DNA from 3 places in the Cellulosimicrobium sp. SJTW-1 genome. Region 3 is predicted to be linked to each of the others. Evidence: predicted binding sites of a transcription regulator. Region 3 holds the regulator's gene; each other region holds the start of a gene.
What was found. The regulator HrcA, encoded in region 3, represses chaperone genes, less so after heat shock. The targets are predictions, from matches to a motif close to TTNGCACTCGNNNNNNNCGAGTGCNAA.
Positions count from the first base shown of each region.

Region 1: a site for HrcA is predicted at 1,375-1,401, ahead of groL (chaperonin GroEL). Genes of this name have one in related genera too.
Region 2: a site for HrcA is predicted at 4,569-4,595, ahead of RSE42_RS07165 (Hsp20/alpha crystallin family protein). Genes of this name have one in related genera too.

Region 1 is NZ_CP136680.1:3,428,719-3,435,320, forward strand. It holds gene groL (chaperonin GroEL) at 1-1,179, opposite strand, end outside; gene RSE42_RS15385 (glycoside hydrolase family 15) at 1,469-2,938, shown strand; gene RSE42_RS15390 (phytoene desaturase family protein) at 2,985-4,490, opposite strand; gene RSE42_RS15395 (cold-shock protein) at 4,510-4,713, opposite strand; gene RSE42_RS15400 (LytR C-terminal domain-containing protein) at 4,902-5,552, opposite strand; gene RSE42_RS15405 (DUF3263 domain-containing protein) at 5,632-5,952, opposite strand; gene RSE42_RS15410 (uracil-DNA glycosylase) at 6,184-6,602, shown strand, end outside.
Region 2 is NZ_CP136680.1:1,570,346-1,576,947, forward strand. It holds gene RSE42_RS07140 (CbiQ family ECF transporter T component) at 1-230, opposite strand, end outside; gene RSE42_RS07145 (energy-coupling factor ABC transporter ATP-binding protein) at 227-907, opposite strand; gene RSE42_RS07150 (thiolase family protein) at 1,012-2,223, opposite strand; gene RSE42_RS07155 (class I adenylate-forming enzyme family protein) at 2,220-3,617, opposite strand; gene RSE42_RS07160 (biotin transporter BioY) at 3,638-4,351, opposite strand; gene RSE42_RS07165 (Hsp20/alpha crystallin family protein) at 4,690-5,175, shown strand; gene RSE42_RS07170 (FHA domain-containing protein) at 5,183-6,166, opposite strand; gene RSE42_RS07175 (VWA domain-containing protein) at 6,163-6,602, opposite strand, start outside.
Region 3 is NZ_CP136680.1:2,617,063-2,623,664, forward strand. It holds gene RSE42_RS11950 (16S rRNA (uracil(1498)-N(3))-methyltransferase) at 1-206, opposite strand, end outside; gene dnaJ (molecular chaperone DnaJ) at 220-1,344, opposite strand; gene hrcA (heat-inducible transcriptional repressor HrcA) at 1,451-2,467, opposite strand; gene RSE42_RS11965 (MFS transporter) at 2,547-4,010, opposite strand; gene RSE42_RS11970 (DUF3097 domain-containing protein) at 4,166-5,029, shown strand; gene RSE42_RS11975 (hypothetical protein) at 5,141-6,247, opposite strand; gene hemW (radical SAM family heme chaperone HemW) at 6,441-6,602, opposite strand, start outside.

The DNA of each region.
Region 1 (6,602 bases), 810 kb from region 3:
GCGGTGCTTGCGCTCCTTGAGCTCGACCTCCGTCGCGGCACCCGCCTTGATGACGGCCACGCCGCCGGCGAGCTTCGCGAGGCGCTCCTGGAGCTTCTCGCGGTCGTAGTCGGAGTCCGACTTCTCGATCTCGCCACGGATCTGGTTGACGCGACCCTGGATCAGGTCGGCGTCGCCCGCGCCCTCGACGATCGTGGTCTCGTCCTTCGTGACGACGACCTTGCGCGCCTGGCCGAGCAGGTCCAGCGTCGCGTTCTCGAGCTTGAGGCCCACCGTCTCGGTGATGACCTGGCCGCCGGTGAGGATCGCGATGTCCTGGAGCATGGCCTTGCGGCGGTCGCCGAAGCCCGGGGCCTTGACGGCGACGGACTTGAACGTGCCACGGATCTTGTTGAGCACCAGGGTCGCGAGCGCCTCGCCCTCGACGTCCTCGGCGATGATGAGGAGCGAGCGGCCGGCCTTCATGACCTGGTCGAGGACCGGGAGCAGGTCCTTCACGTTCGAGATCTTGGACTCGACGATGAGGACGTACGGGTCCTCGAGCACGGCCTCCTGGCGCTCGGGGTCCGTCTCGAAGTAGCGCGCGAGGAAGCCCTTGTCGAAGCGCATGCCCTCGGTGAGCTCGAGCTCGAGGCCGAACGTGTTCGACTCCTCGACCGTGATGACGCCCTCCTTGCCCACCTTGTCGAGGGCCTCGGCGATGAGCTCGCCGATCGCGGGGTCGCCGGCGGAGATGGCGGCCGTGGCGGCGATCTCCTCCTTGGTCTCGATGTCCTTCGCGGCGTTGAGCAGCTGCTCCGTCACCGCGTCGACGGCCTTCTCGATGCCGCGCTTGACGGCGATCGGGTTGGCGCCGGCCGCGACGACACGCAGGCCCTCGCGCACGAGCGCCTGGGCGAGCACGGTCGCGGTGGTCGTGCCGTCACCCGCGACGTCGTCGGTCTTCTTGGCGACCTCCTTGACGAGCTCCGCACCGATCTTCTCGTACGGGTCCTCGAGCTCGATCTCCTTGGCGATGGAGACGCCGTCGTTCGTGATGGTCGGCGCGCCCCACTTCTTGTCGAGCACGACGTTGCGGCCCTTGGGGCCGAGGGTGACCTTGACGGTGTCGGCGAGGGCGTTGAGCCCGCGCTCCATGCTCCGACGAGCCTCCTCGTCGAAGGCGATGATCTTGGCCATGGGGAATGATCCTCCGCTGGTGGCGTATGGCGGTCGGCCGGCGCCCGCGACGGACGACCCACGACGGCGGCGTTCATGTCACGCCGCCAGGGCGGGCCTCACCTGTCGACCTGGTGGGTTGCGCCGCAGCCGCCTGAGCGGCTGCCTGCGCTGGTCACTTCTGTCACTCTCGTGACGAGAGTGCTAACGCCATTATTGGCACTCGCACGGTGCGAGTGCAAGACAGCGGTGCGCCATGCCGCCGCGTATCGCGAGGGGCGAAACCGCGCACCGCGCGGCTCGCTCTAGGATGCGCGGTGTGATCCGCGCAACACCGTCGTGGCGCCCCCTCGCAGCCCTGGCCGGCTTCGTGCTGGTCCCTGCCCTCGGCCTGACCGCCGCGACCGCGGTCGCGGCGCCCGCGGGCGAGCACATCGACCTCTACCAGGACGGCGTCGCGGTGACGACCGGACCCGACGGCGGCCCCGCGGTGCTGCGCCTCGCGCCCGGCGTCGGCGCGACGTACCTCGAGGGCAGCCGCGTGCTCGACCCGACGTCGCTCGACCCCGGCGCGCTCGCCGCGGGCGTCGACCCCGCGGACGGCGAGGCGGACCGGCTCGCGCAGGTGGCCGGGGCGCGCCTCGACGCGACGGCGCTCGTCGATCCCGGTCTCGCCCACCAGACCGCCGCCGCGTCGCGGGCCTGGCTCGCGTCCGGCGTCGTACCGGGTGCGGGCGGGCCGTTCGCCGCGCTCGGCGAGGCGGCCCTGCTCGACCTGCGCGCCCTCACGCTCGACGACGGCGCCGCCCTCGCCGCGCCGTCGCCCAAGTGGCGCTACGTGTGGCCGCGCGACGCGTCGTTCACCGCGGCGGCGTTCGCACGCACCGGCCACGTCGACGACGCGCGCGCCGTCCTCGGCTTCCTCGCCCGGGTCCAGGAGGACGACGGCTCGTTCCACGCGCGCTACCTCCCCGACGGGTCGGGGGTCCCGGACGACCGGGGCATCCAGTCCGACGGCGTCGGCTGGGTCCTGTGGGCCACCGACGTCGTGCTGGAGGAGATGCCCGCTGCGGACCGCCCCGAGGTGGTCGCCGAGCTGCGCCCGCTGGTCGACGCCGCGACGGACCACGCGCTCGAGCTCGTCGACGGCGAGGACCCGCTGCCGCCGCCGTCGAGCGACTACTGGGAGGTCGAGCCCACGTCCCTCACGCTCGGGACCGCCGGACCGCTGCTCGCCGGCCTGGAGGCCGCGGCGGACGTGTACGCGGCCGCGGGCGAGACGGGGCGCGCGCACGAGGCGACCCTCGCCGCCGCCCGTCTGCGCATGGCGGTCGAGCGCTCGTTCGGGTCCCAGGGCTACCCGCGCCACGTCACGGGCGGCGCGCGCGACGCCTCGACCGCGTTCGTGCTGCCGCCGTTCCAGCCGGAGCCGCTCGCCGGGGCGGACGAGGCCTGGCGCGCGTCCGTGCGCGAGATGCTGCGCCCGGCGGGCGGGCTCGCGCCGGGCGCGGGCTGGCGGGCCGACGGCATCTCGTGGACGCCCCAGACCACGCTGTACGCGCTGGCGGCGGCGTCGTCGTCCGACCCCGAGGACCGCGCCGACGCCGAGGACTGGCTCCGCTGGGTCGACGACCACCGCACCGCGTCCGGGGCCATCCCCGAGAAGGTGCTCGCCGACGGCTCCCCCGCCGCCGTCGCGCCGCTGTCGTGGAGCTCCGCGCTCGTCGTGCTCGCGCTCGTGGAGCTCGACACCCACGGCACGCCGGGCGGCGCGGGCTGACGGCCCTCCTGGGCTCTCCCGGTCCGCCGCGGCCGGCGCGCCGGGGCTACCGGGTGGTCGCGCCGCTCGCCGCGACGGGCCCCAGCTCGGGCACGTCGCGCACGTCGAACTCGCGTCGCAGCACCCGTTGCGCGGCGTACCAGCCCCCGAGGCCGTGCACGCCCGGCCCGGGCGGCGTGGACGCCGAGCACAGGTAGACGCCCTCCAGCCCGACGGCGTAGGGGTCGAACCGGGGCGTGGGCCGCGCGACCATCTGCCACATGCTCACGGCACCGCCCGCGATGTCGCCACCCACGTAGCTCTCGTCGTGCGCCGCCATCTCCGCCGCGGGCACGCAGCGCGACGCCACGACGACGTCCCGGAAGCCCGGCGCGAACCGCTCGACCTGCGCGACGACGTCCTCCGTCACGTCGCGCGTCGACCCCGCGGGCACGTGCGCGTAGGTCCACAGCGGGCGCAGCCCGCCCGCCCCGCGCCCGGGGTCGACGACGGTCGGGTCGCTCACCAGCACCACGGGCCGGGCGGCGTGGCGACCGGCGGCGACGTCGGCCTCGCTGCGCGCCATCTCGGCGCGCGTCCCGCCGAGGTGCACGGTCCCCGCGCGCCCCACCTCCGGGTCGGCCCAGGGCACGGGCCCGGAGAGCACGAGGTCGACCTTCGCGGCGGCGTCGCCGTGCCGGAACCGGCGCAGCGCGTCCTCCGCACGCGGCGGGAGCCGGTCCGCGAACACGTCGGCGACGACGCGCGGCGTCGTGTCGAACACGTAGGCGCGAGCCCGCGGGAGGTCGGCGCGCGAGCCGACCCGATGGCCCGTGACGACGCCGCCCCCGTGGGCGCGCAGGTCGTCCTCGAGCGCGGCGACGATCGCGCCGGAGCCGCCGCGCGGCAGCGGCCAGCCGCCCGGCGCGTGGCCGAGCGACGCCAGCAGCACCGCGGTCCCGGCCGCGGCGAGCGACGGGAGGCGGGAGATCGCGTGCGCGGCGACGCCCGTGAGGAGCGCGCCGGCCTCGTCGGTGCGGAAGCGCCGCGTCCACGCGGGGCTCCCCTGCTCGAGCACCGCCGCGCCGAACCGGGCCGTCACACCGGCGCCGCTCGGCGTGAGCACGCGTCCCGGCACCGAGCGCTTGTCGCCGAGGGCGACCGCGACGACGTCGCGCCACCCCTCGGAGAGCGGGCCGAGCAGGGCGCGCCAGGCGGCGCCGTCGACCCCGAGCCGTTCGACCGTGCGCTCGAGGTCGTGATAGGCCACGCCCGCGCGACCCCCGTCGAGGGGGTGGGCGTACGAGACCTCCGGCGCGAGCAGCTCCACGCCGCGCGCGCCGAGGTCGAACGCCTCGAAGAACGGCGAGGCCCACGCCATCGGGTGCACCGCCGAGCACACGTCGTGCACGACGCCGTCGGCCAGGCCGAGGTCGAGCGTGCGGGCCCCGCCGCCCGACGTCGGCTGCGCCTCCAGCACGCGCACGGAGAGACCGGCGCGTGCGAGGGTCACGGCGGCGGCCAGGCCGTTGGGGCCCGAACCGACGACGACGGCGTCGAGATCCTCCGTCACGCGACCCTCGGAGCCGGGCTCAGAGCGGCCGCACCTGCTCGGCCTGCGGGCCCTTGCTGCCCTGGCCGAGCTCGAACTCGACCTCCTGGCCCTCGTCGAGCGTGCGGTAGCCGTCCGTCTGGATCGCGCTGAAGTGCACGAAGAGGTCCTGCCCACCCGCTGCGGGCGTGATGAACCCGTAGCCCTTCTCGGCGTTGAACCACTTCACGGTCCCCTGAGCCATGTACGTCTCCTCGTGCATCGTCGCCCGCGAGGCGACCGCCGCCCCGTGGTAGCCCGAGCCTAGCCCGCAGGCGGCGTGCACGGAAGGTCGAACGGCAGGTGGCGCTCGTCGGACTCCGGGCCGAACGAGCAGGTCACGCGGGTGCAGAGCTCGGGTCGCGGCACCACAGCCGGACCCGACAGGGTAGGTCAGCCGACGGGTGCGAGCTCGGACTTCACGACGACGACGACATCGCCTCCGCGCAGCGACGGCTCCTCCCGGACGTTCTCGGCCGGGATGCCGAGCGTCGCGGCGACGGCAGCGGCGGTGTCGCTGCGGTTCGGCACGTACCAGACCGTGTTGACGTCCTGGCCGGAGCCTCCGTCCGGATAGGGCGCGAACTCGACGTTCGTGAACCCCTGCGACACCAGCGCATCCTTGCCGACGCGCGACTCGCCCTCCGGACCGCCGTCGTTCAGCACACGGACGAACGCGCTCGGGTCGGCCGCCGCCATGAGCGTCGCCAGGTCCGGGGTCTCGGGCGTCTCCTCGGTCGCGGGCGGCTCCTCCGTGGCCGGGGGCTCCTCGGTCGCGGGCGGCTCCTCCGCCGCGGGCGGCTCCTCGGTCTCCGCGGGCGGCGGCTCCGTGGACTGCGCCTGCGGCGGGTCGTCCGTGGCACCGTTGTCGGACAGCAGCGCGACGCCCCCGTACGCGAGGCCGGCGAAGACGACGGCGACGAGCAGGAACGGCCACGTCTTGCTCCACCCGCTGCGCGGCGTGCGGTGCACCCCCACGGGCGCACCCTGCGGCGCGGGCGCGTCGAACTCGTCGGGCGCGTACGGGTAGCGGCTCTTCGTCACGGCGACAGGGTAGCCCGGTCGGGGCTCTCGGCTAAACGCCCTGTTCGCCCGGACTTCACGCGCGGCCCGTCGTCCCGGGTCAGAGACCCTCGAGCCGGCGCGCCGTGCGCGCCCGCTGCCGGGTGGAGCGCATCCGCCGCAGCCGCTTGACGAGCATGGGGTCGTGCGCGAGCGCGGCCGGGGAGTCGATGAGCGCGTTGAGCACCTGGTAGTAGCGCGTCGCGGACATGTCGAACAGCTCGCGCACCGCCTGCTCCTTGGCGCCCGAGTACTTCCACCACTGCCGCTCGAACGCCAGGATCTCCTGGTCCCGCTCGCTCAGGCTCGACGCCGGCGCCTCCGAGGTGGTCGGGTCGCCGACCGCGTCGGGTCCGTCGAGCACGTACGCCGCCTCGCTCATCGTTCCCTCCCTGCACTCTCTCGTCACCGGACCTGCGCACTCCCGCGCGCGGCCGCCTCTCAGCCTACGCACGAACCACACCCGTGTCATTCGTCCTCGCCGCACGCTGCGGACGCGCCGAGGACGCCGGTTAGGCTCGGAGCCGTGGAGAGCGCACCCGCCCAGCCCGTCGCCGTCGACCCGGTCGCGACCGCCTCGACGGCCGACCCCCGCCCGGCCCTCGCGAGCATCATGGCGCCCGACTGGGCCGAGGCCCTCGCGCCCGTCGAGCAGCGGCTGCACGCGCTCGGCGACTTCCTGCGCGCCGAGGTGGCGGCCGGACGGGAGTACCTCCCCGCGCCGTCGGCCATCCTCAACGCGTTCTCGCGCCCCCTGGCCGAGGTGCGGGTGCTCGTCGTCGGGCAGGACCCGTACCCGACGCCCGGGCACCCGATGGGGCTGTCGTTCTCCGTGCAGCCGCACGTGCGCCCCGTGCCCCGCTCGCTCCAGAACATCTTCGCCGAGCTCGCGGACGACGTCGGCGCCCCGACCCCCGCGAACGGCGACCTGTCCGCGTGGAGCGACCAGGGCGTCATGCTCCTCAACCGCGTGCTCACGGTCCGTCCGGGCGAGCCCGGGTCTCACCGCGGCCAGGGCTGGGAGGCCGTCAC
Region 2 (6,602 bases), 1.0 Mb from region 3:
AGGAGCACCGGCACGACGAGCCGCAGCGGTCGGACCTGCTCCCACGCCGCGCGGGCCCCCACCCCCGCGAGCGTGTAGAGCGTCGCGACCACGACGACCACGACCCCCACCGCGACCGGTGACGACACGAGCAGCACCGCGCCCGACGCCGTCGCGAGGCCGACGAGCTTCGCCCCGGCCGGGAGGCGGTGCAGCACCGAGGTGCCCGGCCGGTAGCCGCCCGGCGTCATCCCGGCCCCGCGTCGACCATGCGCCGGTAGTGCGCGACGGCCGGGCCCGGCGCGTCGTCCGCGACGACGCGCCCGCCGTCGACCACGAGCACGCGGTCCATCGCGTCCATGAGCGCGAGGTCGTGCGAGACGAGCACGACCTGCTGGGGGAGGGACGCGAGCTCGGCGGCGACGCGGCGCGTGTTGCGCAGGTCGAGGAGCGTGGTCGGCTCGTCGGCCACGACGAGGCGCGGTCCCGCCGCGAGCACGGAGGTGAGCGCGAGGAGCTGCTTCTGGCCGCCCGAGAGCAGGTGCGCGGGATGGTCCGCGTGCTCGGCCAGGCCGCGTGCGGCGAGGGCGCGCCGCACGACCGCGGCGCGCTCGTCCGCGGGGACGCCGCGCAACGAGTACGCGACGTCCTCCGCCACGGTCGGCATGACGATCTGCGCGTCCGGGTCGGTGAAGACGAACCCCACCCGCCGCCGCACCGCCGCGCCCTGGCGGCGCGTGTCGAGACCGTCGACGAGCACGCGCCCTGCAGTGGGCACGACGAGCCCGTTGAGCAGGCGGGCCAGGGTGCTCTTGCCCGAGCCGTTCGCCCCGACCACGCCGACCCGGCGCTCGCGCAGCTCGAGGCTCACGCCGCGCAGGACGTCGCGCTCGCCGAGCCGCACGTGCACGTCCTCGAGCCGCACCACGCAGCCCGCCGCACCGTCCTGCGGCGGGAGCTCGGGCGCGGGTGCCGCGGCCTCGGCCGGGCGGTCCCGGCGTCGCCCCCGCACGGCGCGCGCCGCCCACGCGATCACCGCGCCACCTCCACGAGCACCGCGACGCCCTGGCCGCCGCCGACCGCCGCCGTCGCGAGCCCGAGCGTCCCGGCCCGCGCGCCCCCGCGCACGAGCCGGGAGAACAGCCGGACCACGGACACCGCGCCGCTCGCGCCCCACGGGTGGCCCAGCGCGAGCGCGCCGCCGTCGGCGCACAGGCGGGCGTCGTCCGCCGGGTCGCCCAGCGGGTCGAGGCCGAGCGCGTCAGTGACCGCGAGTACCTGGGCCGCGAACGCCTCGACGACCTCGACCGCGGCCACGTCGTCGAGCCGCGCGCCGGCGCGGTCGAGCACGGCGCGCACCGCGGGCACCGGGCCCCACCCGGGCAGCGCCGGGTCGCAGCCCACGGTGGCCGACGCGACGACCCGCAGGCCCGCGAGGCCCCGGTCGCGGCGCACCGCCTCGGGAACCACCGCGACGACCGCGGCGCCGTCGCTCACCGGGCTCGACGTCGCCGCCGTGACCGTCCCGCCGGGGGTGAACGCGGCGGAGAGCCGTGCGACGACGGCCGGGTCGAGGCGGCGCGCGCGCTCGTCGCACTCCAGGGCACGGCCCGGCCGGCCGACGCGCACGGTCTCCGCGGCGAACCGCCCGGCGTCGTGCGCCGCGCGGGCGCGCGCGTGGCTGCGCACCGCGTACGCCTCCTGGCGCTCGCGGGTCACGCCGTGACGCCGCGCGAGCTCGTCGGCGGCGGCGCCCATCCCCGGGTCCGCCCACGGCACGGGCGCGAACGCCGCGCGCGCGTACGGGACGTCACCCCACGGCGTGCGGTGGGCCCGCGCGGGCGAGCGCGTCGCGCTCTCGGTGCCGCCCGCGAGGACGAGCGCCGCCTCGCCCGCGCGGACCTGTTGCGCCGCGACGAGCACGGCCGCGAGGCCCGACGCGCACTGCCGGTCGACGGTGAGCCCCGGCACGCCGACGCCCGCTCCGGCGGCGAGCGCCGCGACGCGCGCGACGTCCCCGCCGGGGCCCGTGCAGCACCCGAGCACGACGTCCGCGACGTCGGCAGCGACGCCGTGCGCCCGTGCGTCGTCGAGGGTCGCGCGCAGCACAGCGGCCGCGAGGTCCACCTCGGTGAGCGCCCGGTGCCCGTGGCCCGCGGTGCCGATCCACGTGCGGCGCGCGGCGACCACCACGGGCGTCGCGTCCGTCGTGCCGCGCGTCGACGTGCTCGGGTGCCGGGTCACCGCAGCGGCTCCAGGCCCGACCGCGCGAGGTCCGTCCCGCCGAGGGCCTCGCTCACCGCGCCGCGCGCGGGCTTGCCCGACGGCGTCCGCGGCAGCGCGCGCGTGCCGTACCAGCGCCGCGGTCGCTGGGCCGGCGCGAGCGCCGCACGGGCGACCCGCTCGAGGTGCGCACGCAGCCCCGACCGGTCGTCGCACTCCACGACGGCGGTCACGACCGCCCCGAGGCGCCGGTGCGCCGTGCCGAGCACGACGACGTCGCGCACCCCGGGCACGGCCCGCAGCACGACCTCGACGTCCTCGGGCACGACCGTCGAGCCGCCCGAGAGGATCGCGCCGTCGCCCCGGCCGCGCAGCACGAGCGGCTCCGGCCCCGGGTCGGCGAGGTCCCCGACGGTGTGCCACGCGCCGTCGCGCCGCAGCGGCCCCGTGGCGCGTGCGAGGTAGCCGCGCGACACCCACGGCGAGCGGACCCACACCTCGCCGACGCTCGCCGACGGCAGCGGACGGACCGCCAGGTCCACGCCGGGGAACGCGCGCATCCCGGACCCGTCGGGGTCGTAGGCGACGAACGACAGCTCGACGGCGCCGTAGTACGCGAGCACGTCGACGCCGAGGCCCCGGGCCCGCTCCCGCGCCTCGGGCGCGAGCGACGCCCCGCCGACGACCGCGTGCCGCAGCCGGGACGGCGCGCCCGCGGCGACGGCGTCGAGCACGTCGTCGAGGACCTGCGGCACGAGGTGCACGACGTCGCTCGTCGCGAGCGCCGCCGTCGTCGCGGCCGGCGTGCGGGTGAGCACGGCGCACGCCCCGACGGCGAGCGTGTGCACGGCGGCGAAGCAGTACAGCGACGACGCGAGCGGGCCGGGGACGAGGACGGTGTCCGTGGCTCGCAGCCCGAGGAGCCGCGTGACCGCGTCGAACGACCCCGCCCACGACGCGCGTGTGCGCACGACCGCGCGCGGGCGGCCGGTGCTCCCGGACGAGAACCCGGCCCACGCGAGGTCGTCGGGACCGGGGACGTGCGGTGGCGTCGGCTCCGCGCCGTCGGCGGTGCCGGTCCCGCGCGGCAGCGGCACCTCGACGAACGTGCGCGGCGCGAGCGTGCGCAGCACCTCGGCGCGGTGGGCGCGCGGCCAGGCGGCGTCGCACACGAGCGGCGTCGCACCCAGGTGGTCGACGGCCAGCACCGCCGTGAGCAGGTCGAGCGGGTCCGGCAGCGACACGGCGACGAGGTCGCCCGGTCGCGTGCCCGACGCGCGCAGGTGCGTCGCGCCCGCGCGCGCGTCCGCGGCGAGCGCCGCGTAGGTGCGCGACCGCTCGGGCGTGCGCAGGGCGGGACGGTCGCGCACCGCCGGGTCGGCGGCGTGCGTCAGGACCTGGTGGGCGACGGGCACGCGGACACTCTCGCAGGTGTTCAGGAGGCGGGGCGGCCGTCGGCCGCGGCACGGTCGCCGCGGCCGGTGCGCCCGACGGGACGGGCCGCGGGGTAGGCCCGCACGACGCCCACCGTGATCGCGGCGGCGGCGAGCGCCTTGAGCAGGTCACCGGGCAGGAACGCGAGCGAGAGCTGCGCGGTCGTGGGCAGCGGCACGCCCGTGACGAGCGCCTGCACCGGGATGCCGACGGCGTAGACGACCGCGATCCCGCCGACGACGCACGCGACGAGCACGGGCGCGAACGTGACGCGCCGGAGCCGGTCGACGAGCAGGCCGACGACGGCCGCGCCGGCGAGGAACCCGACGAGGTAGCCCGCGGACGGCCCGACGAACGCCCCGAGCCCGCCGCGCCCGCCCGCGAGGACGGGGAGCCCGGCCGCGGCGAGCGCGAGGAACGTCGCGACGGCGAGCGAGCCGCGCCACGCGCCGAGGATCGCCCCCGCGAGCATGACGCCCAGCGTCTGGAGCGTCACGGGCACCGCGTTGCCGAACAGCGCGATCGAGCCGGGCAGGCCGAGCGCGGCCAGGAGCGCGGCGAACGTCGCGACCCGCGCGGCGTCGCCGGCGTCGAGCGCGAACCGGCCGCGGCGACGGTCGGGCACGTCCCGCGGTGCGTCGCGCAGCACCTCCGGGGCGGTGGGCGCCGTGGCGGACGGGGTGGCGGCGGGCGTCTCCGTGCGGGCGTCGGTCATCGCGGGCTCCCTGCTGTCGGTGGTCGGGCGTGTCCACTCTGGCCGGGACGGCGGTCGTCGGGCGACGGCGCTCGCGACCACCTCCGCGGCCCGCCGTGCACGGATCGCACAAGGCGTTGGAGGGATCCTCCAACCGCGCCGGGGCGCGGGCGCGGGGTCGGTGTGGGAGCCGCACAACCCGGCCTGTCCGGCCGGGCGACACGGCGCGTCGCACCTCTTGGCACTCGCGGGGGGAGAGTGCTAAAACAGGAGCTGTAGCCGCCCGCGGGGTGCCTGCCTCGCGGGAGCACCGACCGGTCCCGGACCGTCCGGGACCGTGCGACGAGGAGGTGAGAGGTGTGGCTGCGATGACCGACCCCTTCACGAGCACCTTCGACGCGATGGACCGTCTGGTCGGCCAGCTCGCGTCCGGCGCCCGCGCGACCGCGGCCTCGGCGGCCTCGGGCGGCATGCCGCTCGACCTGTTCCGCGCCGGGGACCACTACGTGCTGACGATGGACCTCCCGGGCGTCGATCCCGGCACGATCGACGTGTCCGTCGAGGACCGCACGCTGACCATCCGCGCCGAGCGCAGCCCCCGGACCGACCCGGACGTCCAGTGGCTCGCCCGCGAGCGGCCGTCCGGCACGTACGCACGCCAGCTCACGGTGGGGCGCGGCCTGGCGCTCGACAAGATCACGGCGTCGTACGAGGACGGCGTGCTGACGCTGACGATCCCGGTGGCCGAGGAGGCCCGGCCCCGCCGGATCGAGGTCGCGCACCGCGCGGGCGGCGCGGCGACCCAGATCACGGCCGAGGCCGAGCCTCAGACGTCGGAGGGCTGAGCCGGGCTCACGCCTCGCCCGGGAGCGCCTTGCGGACGACGAGGCGCGTCCACGCCCCGAGGTACACGCGGTCCCCGTCGGCCAGCTCGCGTCGCTGGCCGGCGGGGATCGGGTCCGTCGGGAGCGGTTCGCCCGCGGGGCTCACGTAGGTGCCGTTCGAGGACTGCAGGTCCTCGACCCACCAGCGCTGCCCGTCCGTGCTGAGCTGGCAGTGCCGTCGCGAGACCCCGGTGTCCGCGCCGCAGTCGACCTGCGGGTGGATGCCGCGCGAGACCGACGGGCGCCCCACGAGCACGCTGCGCTCGCGCAGCACCACGAGCCCCGGCAGGCCCGCCGACGGCATGGGGTCCTCGGGCTGCTGGGCCGCGTACCAGTCGGGGTCGATCCAGATCTCGACGACCCACTGGTCCGGCCCGGGCACGGGCGGCGTCGGGAGGTGCGCGCCCGACGGCGCGGGAGAGGCCGGGTCGGCGGGCTCACCGCCGGGCTGCGCACCCGCGGCGGTCCCGGGGGCCGGGGTCGACGCCGGAGCCTCGAGCGGTGCGGAGGCGCCGGGCGGCGGGGTGGCCGCGGACGCGGGCGTCGCGGCCGGGGCCGGGAGCGGGGGCGGCGTCGCGCCCGACGCGACGCCTGCCTCCGGTGCGGCGGGTGCGGCCGGTGCGGCGGCGGGTGCGGCCGGGGTCGCCGGCGTGGGGCGCGACGGCGGGTCGAGCGAGAGCGCCGACGCGGGCTCCACCGGGTCGGGCAGGGCGCCCGTGGTGAAGTCGTAGCCGCAGTTCTCGCAGAACAGCGCACCGGCCGGGGCGGGCGAGCCGCAGTTCGGGCACTCGAGGGGCTGCGCCGGGGTGCCGGACGGCGCGCCCGGTGCCGGGGACGACGCGCCCGCCGGGGGCGCCGCGGGTGCGGACGCCGCGGCGATGGGCTCGCCGCACACGTCGCAGTAGTCGGTCGACTCCGAGGGGTGCCCGTTGGGGCAGACGACGGCGCTCACCGACGCACCCGCGTCGTCTTCGTCGAGGCGGTGTCGAGCGCCATCTCGTCGAGCGTCGACGTGTTGCGCTTGAGCCGTACGGTGCCGTGCTCCTCGTCGTCGATCTCGACGACCTTGCGCAGGCGCGACGTCGCCTCCTCGTTCCCGGTCTGCTGCGCGAGCTGGACGGCGCGCCCGAGCTTGACGGTCGCCGTCGCCTCGTCGCCCGAGGCCTTGGCCGCGAGGCCCTCCTGGATCGCCGCGGCGAGCTCGGTCTGGCCGGTGTAGTGCGCGACCTCGGGGTTGATGCGCGTGGTGAGCGACTCGTCGTCGGACCACTTCGCCTTGACCAGGCCCGAGGACACGACCTCGCCGTTCACGGCGAGCTGGACGCGCGCCGCGAGCTGCTCGGAGCCGACGGGCTTCGAGGCCACGCGGACCGCGACGTGGTAGTCGC
Region 3 (6,602 bases):
ACGAGGAGCGTCACGCGGCCCGACTCGGCGTGCTCGACGACGCACCGCAGCCGGAGCCCGTCACCGTCGACGACGTCGACGCGCTCGCCCGCGCCGCGCCGCTGCACGACGCCCGCGTGCCGGCCCTCCGCGCCGTCGAGCACGTACCGGTCGCCGGGCGCGACGCCGTCGGTCCCCGTCTCGGCGAGGAACACCGGAGCACTCATGCCCGCGCCCCGCTCAGCGGCCGGAGAGCTTGTCGCGCAGGCGCGAGAACACGCCCGGGTGCGCGGCGGCGAGCCGGGGCTCGGGCCGCTCCTCGCCGCGCAGCGCGGCGAGCGAGCGCAGGAGCTGCTCCTGCTCGGGGTCGAGGGCCGTCGGCACCTGGACCTCGATGTGCACGTTGAGGTCGCCGCGCCCGCTGCCGTGCAGGTGCCCGACACCGAGGTTCTTCAGCGTGACGATCTGGTTCGGCTGCGTGCCGGGGCGCAGGTCGATCTCCTGGAGCCCGTCGAGCGTCTCCAGCTCGAGCACGGTGCCGAGGGCGGCCGCCGTCATGGGCACCTGGAGGGTGCAGTGCAGGTCGTCGCCGCGGCGCACGAACGTGTCGTGGTTGCGCTCGCGGATCTCGACGTACAGGTCGCCCGCGGGGCCGCCGGCCGGGCCGACCTCGCCCTGCGCGGTGAGCTTGATGCGCGTGCCCGTGTCGACGCCCGCCGGGACGTTGACCGTGATGCTGCGGCGGCTGCGCACGCGGCCCTCGCCCGAGCACTCCGCGCACGGCTCGGGGATGACCGTGCCGAAGCCCTGGCACGCGGCGCACGGCGCGCTCGTCATGACCTGGCCGAGGAACGAGCGCGCGACGCGCTGGACCGTGCCGCGGCCGTGGCACACCTCGCACGTGCGGGGCGAGGTGCCCGGACGGCAGCAGGTGCCGCCGCACGTGCCGCACACGACCGCCGTGTCGACCTGGAGCTCGCGCTGCGCGCCGAACGTCGCCTCGGAGAGGTCGATGTCGAGCCGCACGAGCGCGTCCTGGCCGCGGCGGGCGCGCGGGATCGGGCCCTGCTGCGCCTGGGCGCCGCCGAAGAACGTCTCGAAGATGTCCTGGAAGCCGAACCCGCCGCCCATCGGGCCGCCGCCCCCGCCGCCGGGGGCGCTGGGGTCGACGCCGAGGTCGTACTGCTGGCGCTTCTCCGGGTTGGACAGCACCTCGTAGGCGCGCGCGACGTCCTTGAAGCGGTCGCCCGCCTCCTCGCCCGCGACGTCCGGGTGCAGCTCGCGCGCGAGCTTGCGGTACGCCTTCTTGATCTGGTCCTGGCTGGCGTCACGGGCCACGCCGAGGATCTCGTAGTAGTCGCTCACACGTCACTCTCTGCTGGTGCGGGTCGTGAGGCCGGCGCGGGGCCGGTCGGGAGGGGTCGGGGGTGGTCGTCGAGCGGGCCCGCCGCGGGCGGGGAGACCGCGGGGCTCACGTGCCGAGCACCCGTGACAGGTAGCGCGCGACCGCGCGCACCGCCGCGATGGTGCCGGGGTAGTCCATGCGGGTCGGCCCGATCGAGCCGACGAGCGCGACCGTGTCACCGTCGTTACCGTAACCGGTCGTCACGACGGAGGTCTCCGCGAGGCCCTCGAGCTGGGTCTCGCGACCGATCCGGACGCTCACGCCCGACTCGGCGGCCATCTCGGTGAGCAGCCCGAGCAGGACGACCTGCTCCTCGAGCGCCTCGAGGACGGGGCGCAGCGCATGCTCGAACCGCATGCCCGCGCGCGCGAGGTTCGCCGTGCCCGCGAGGACGAGGCGCTCCTCGCTCTCCTCCGCGAGCGTCTGGGCGACGAGGTCGCCCACCGCGCGGACGAGCGGGGCGTCGTCGGGGTGGAAGCTCTCGGTCACGGCGGCGAGACCGGGCGCGAGGTCCGTGAGGCGCTTGCCCGCGGCCGCGGCGTTGAGCCGCGCGCGCACCTCGACGAGCGTGCCCTCGTCCGGCAGGCTCGCGACCTCGAGCGTGCGCTGCTCGACGCGACCCGTGTCCGTGATGATGACGACCAGGAGCCGCGACTCGCCGACGGGCACCAGCTCGAGGTGGCGCAGGCCCGACCGGCTCAGCGACGGGTACTGCACGACGGCGACCTGGCCGGTGAGCTGGGCGAGCAGGCGCCCGGCGCGGGCGATGACGTCGTCGAGGTCCACGCCCTCGGACAGGAAGGTCTCGATGGCGCGCTTCTCCGGCGCGGACAGCGGCTTGACGCCCGAGAGGCGGTCCACGAAGAGCCGGTAGCCCTTGTCCGTCGGGATCCGGCCCGCGGACGTGTGCGGCTGGGCGATGTACCCGGCGTCCTCGAGGGCCGCCATGTCGTTGCGGATCGTGGCGGGCGAGACGCCGAGGCTGTGGCGCTCGGTGAGCACGCGCGAACCCACGGGCTCGCGCGTGAGGACGTAGTCCTCGACGATGGCCCGCAGCACCTCGAGCCGGCGCTCCTCGCTCACGTCCACCTCCCGCGTGCCGCACCGTCGCCGCCCGGGCGGGCGTGCGGGAGTCGGCACTCTCGACCTCCGAGTGCCAATCCTACGCGTCCGCGCGGCCCGTCCGGCGGTCCTCCGCTCGTCGCGAACGCAGGTCGAGGAGGCCGACGACGAGCGCGACCGCGACGAGGCCGATCGTCACCAGGAGCGCGCGCCCGGTCGCGTCCGCCGCCGAGTCGCCGCTCGCGAGCCCGCCGTAGTAGACGGACAGGACCACGGAGATCCCGACGGCCGACCCGATGCGCTGGCCGAGCTGCAGCATGCTGCCCGCCACCCCGGCCCGGTTCACCGGCACCTCGGACAGCGTGAGCGTCTGGTTCGGCGCGATGACCGTCCCGCTGCCCGCGCCCGCGACGAGCAGCGCGACCGCGAGCGCCGGGCCGACGGCGCCCGGGTCGTCCCCGAGCGTGCGCACGACGACCTCCGCCGCGACCACCCCCACGAGCACGAGCACGACACCGCCGACGACGAGCTCGCGGCCCCAGCGCGCGACCCAGCGGCCCGAGAACCACGCCGACACGCCCGACGCGACCGCGAACGGCGTGCCGACGAGCCCCGCCTGGAGCGGCGTGTACCCGAGCTCGTCCTGGAGGTAGAGCGTGACGACGAGGAAGATGCCCGTGAACCCGGCGAAGTACGCGAGGCCGAGCAGCGCGCCGTTGCGGAAGGACCCGAGCCCCACGACCTGCGGGTCGAGCACGGCCTCGCCCGTGCGCCGCTGGTAGCGCCGCTCCCACCCGACGGCGCCCACCACGGCGGCCGCGGCCGGCACGAGCCACCACCAGCGCGACGCGTCGTCGCCGCGGCCGGTCGTCGTGACGAACGGCATCATCACGCCGAGGGTCGCGGCGCCGAGCAGGCCCAGCCCGACGAGGTCGAGCCGGCGCGGCCCGCGCGCCGCGCCCGAGCCGGTGCGCGGCGGCCCGGGCACGAGGCGCCAGGCGAAGGGCAGGAGCACGGCGACGACGGGGATGTTCACGAGGAACACCCACCGCCACCCCGTCTCCGGGCCCGCCGCGGCGATGATGAGCCCGCCCAGCAGGGGCCCGAGCGCCGTCGAGACGCCGATGGTCGCGCCGAACATGCCGAACGCGCGCCCGCGCTCGTACCCGCGGAACTGCTGCTGGATGAGACCGACGACCTGCGGGTTGAGGACGCCCGCGCTCACGCCCTGGAGCAGGCGCGCGACGCCGAGCCACGTGTCGGTCGGCGCGAGCCCGGACGCGAGGCTCATGAGCGCGAAGCCCAGGAGGCCCGCGATGAAGAGCGGTCGTCGTGCGCCCGCGTCGCCCAGCCGCCCGGCGGGCACCAGCGCGAGCCCGAACGCGAGCGTGTAGCCGGCGACGACGAGCTGGAGCTGGGTCGGGCCCGCGTCGAGCGACGACTCGATCGACGGCAGGGCCACGTTGACGATCGACACGTCGAGCGTCGTGATGAAGCCCACCGCGAGGCAGACCGGCAGCACGCGCCAGCGGTTCGGGTCCGGCTCCGCGCGCTGCTGGCTCATCGGTCCGTGGTACCACCCCGCCCCGGGGGCGCGCGCGCCGGGAGCCGCCGTGCGCGGCCGGGTCGGGCGCCCGGGACCTTCCCGCGGGACGCCGATCCCGCGACGCACGGGGCGATCTCGGTGGTGAGCGGCGGACGCTGGCCTAGGGTGACGCCGTGTCCTTCGACCGCTACGGCTCCGACGTCCTCGGCGGCACGCCCGCCCCCACCCACCACCGCGCGCGGCCCGTGTCGCGCCCGCAGCCCGCGGAGCGCGGCCTCGTCGTCGAGGAGGTGCAGACCGGGTGGGTCGGGGCCGTGGTCCGGGTCGAGAAGTCGGGCGGGATGCACGTCGTCGTGCTCGAGGACCGCGCGGGCCGGACCCGCACGTTCCCGCTCGGGCCGGGCTTCTGGGTCGACGGCGCGCCCGTCGAGCTCACCCCGCCCGTCACCTCCCGCGCCCCCGCCGCGCCGACGCGCACGGCCTCGGGCTCGCGGGCCGTCGTCGGGCAGCGGGCGCGCGTCGCGCGCGGGAGCCGCATCTGGGTCGAGGGCAAGCACGACGCCGAGCTCGTCGAGAAGGTGTGGGGCGACGACCTGCGCGTGGAGGGGGTCGTCGTCGAGCCGCTGCACGGCGTCGACGACCTCGCGGCGGCGCTCGCGGACTTCGGCCCGACGCCGCAGCGTCGCGTGGGCGTGCTCGTGGACCACCTCGTGCCCGGCAGCAAGGAGCGGCGGATCGCCGACGAGGCGCTGCGGCGGTCGCCCGCGGGCACGGTGCTCGTGCTCGGGCACCCGTACGTCGACGTCTGGCAGGCGGTGAAGCCGGCCCGGATCGGCCTCGAGCGGTGGCCCGTGATCGAGCGCGGCACCGAGTGGAAGCGCGGGATCCTGCGCGAGCTCGGCTGGCCGGCGGAGAGCGCGGAGGACGTCGGCCGCGCGTGGCAGCGCATCCTCGGCACGGTGCGCACGTACGCCGACCTGGAGCCGTCGCTGCTCGGGCGCGTCGAGGAGCTCATCGACTTCGTCACCGCGCCCTGACCGGTCGCGGGCGCCCGGACGCACCGCGCGCGTGAGGTACCGCGCTCGTCACGCACCGCGCCCCGGTACCGACGGGCGGTACCGGGGCGCGGCGACAGCGTCGGCCGGGTGTCAGGCGGCCGGGACGCCGCCCGTGAGACGACGGTAGGCGTAGCCGACGGCGATGTAGCTCAGCGGGATCGTCACGAAGAGCCCGAGACCGCACGGGATCGCGCCGAGGATGTTGATCCCGACGAGGGCGAGCAGGAGCAGGAACACCTGCCCGAAGTTCTTCGCGACGAGCGAGAAGCTCGTGCGGATCGCCGTGATCGCGTCGACGCCCTGGTCGAGCGCGACGTAGTACACGAACGCCGAGAACAGCAGCATCGCGAGCCCGGGCAGGACGCACAGGAAGAACCCGATGCCGGACAGGATGCCGACGATGAGCGCCGCGAGCAGCACGTTGAGCACGTTGCCGATGCGGAAGAACGCGGCGACGTCGGGTCGACGCCCGTCCACCTCGTCGAGCGCGCCGCGCGTGAAGAACGCGGTGATGAGGTAGCCGATGGCGGTGCCGACGATCGCGAGCAGCGCCCTCGTGAAGGTGAGGCCGCCGAGGGCCGCGAAGTTCGTGTCGGAGTAGTCGAACTGGTCCTGGAGCTGGTCGAACCCGCCCGTGATCCAGCTCCACGCGATGTTGACGGCGAGGAAGATCAGCGCGACGAGGATCCACGGCCCCAGGTTCGACGTGACGCGGCGCCACCCGTAGGAGATCGCGTCGCCGACGCCGAACGCCGGGCCCGCGTAGCCGGGCTGGCCCCCGTACCCTCCGGCGGCGCCCGGGTACGACCCGGGCGGCGGCGGGTACCCCCCGGCGGGAGGCGGGTATCCGCCGACGGGCGGCGGGTACGCACCGGACGGGGGCGGGTACGCGCCCGGCGGGGGCGTACCCGGTCCCCCGGCCGCGCCGTCCGGCGCACCGGCCGGGGCGCCGTAGGCACCCGGCGCCCCGTACGCGGGCGGGCCCGACGGCGGTGCGGCCGGGTCGTGCGGCGCTCCCCCGCCCGGGCCGTACGGCGAGGCGGGCGGGACCTCGCCGCCGGACGGGGCGGCGTCGGGCCGGTCGGGTCCGGGACCGGACGGTGGCGTGGCGTCCGGTCGCGGGCCGCCCGCGCCGTCGGCGGGGGTGTGCTCGTCGTCGCGGGGCGGCTCGCCGCCCGTGTTGGTGGGGTCCGTCATCGTGCACCTCGTTCCTCGTCGTCACGTGCTGCGGGCTGCACGCTCCGTCGACGTGCTGGGTCCACCTTGGCGGTTCACTGCCCGGACCGCGCGGCGAGCACCGCGGCCGTCGCACGGCGGCGGGCAGGGTGGTGCCGCCGAAGGCCTCGTCCCCCGCGGGGCGCGCCCGGGTCGCGGTGGACCCGGGCCGACGTCACTCGTCCGTGATCGTCCGGACGACCGTGTCCGCGAGCAGCCGCCCCCGCAGGGTCAGCACGGCACGACCGGCGACCGCTGCGCGGCCGTCGAGCAGCCCGTTCGCGACGAGCCCGGCGGCGGCGTGCCGTCCCGCCGGGGAGAGGACCGCGAGGTCGAG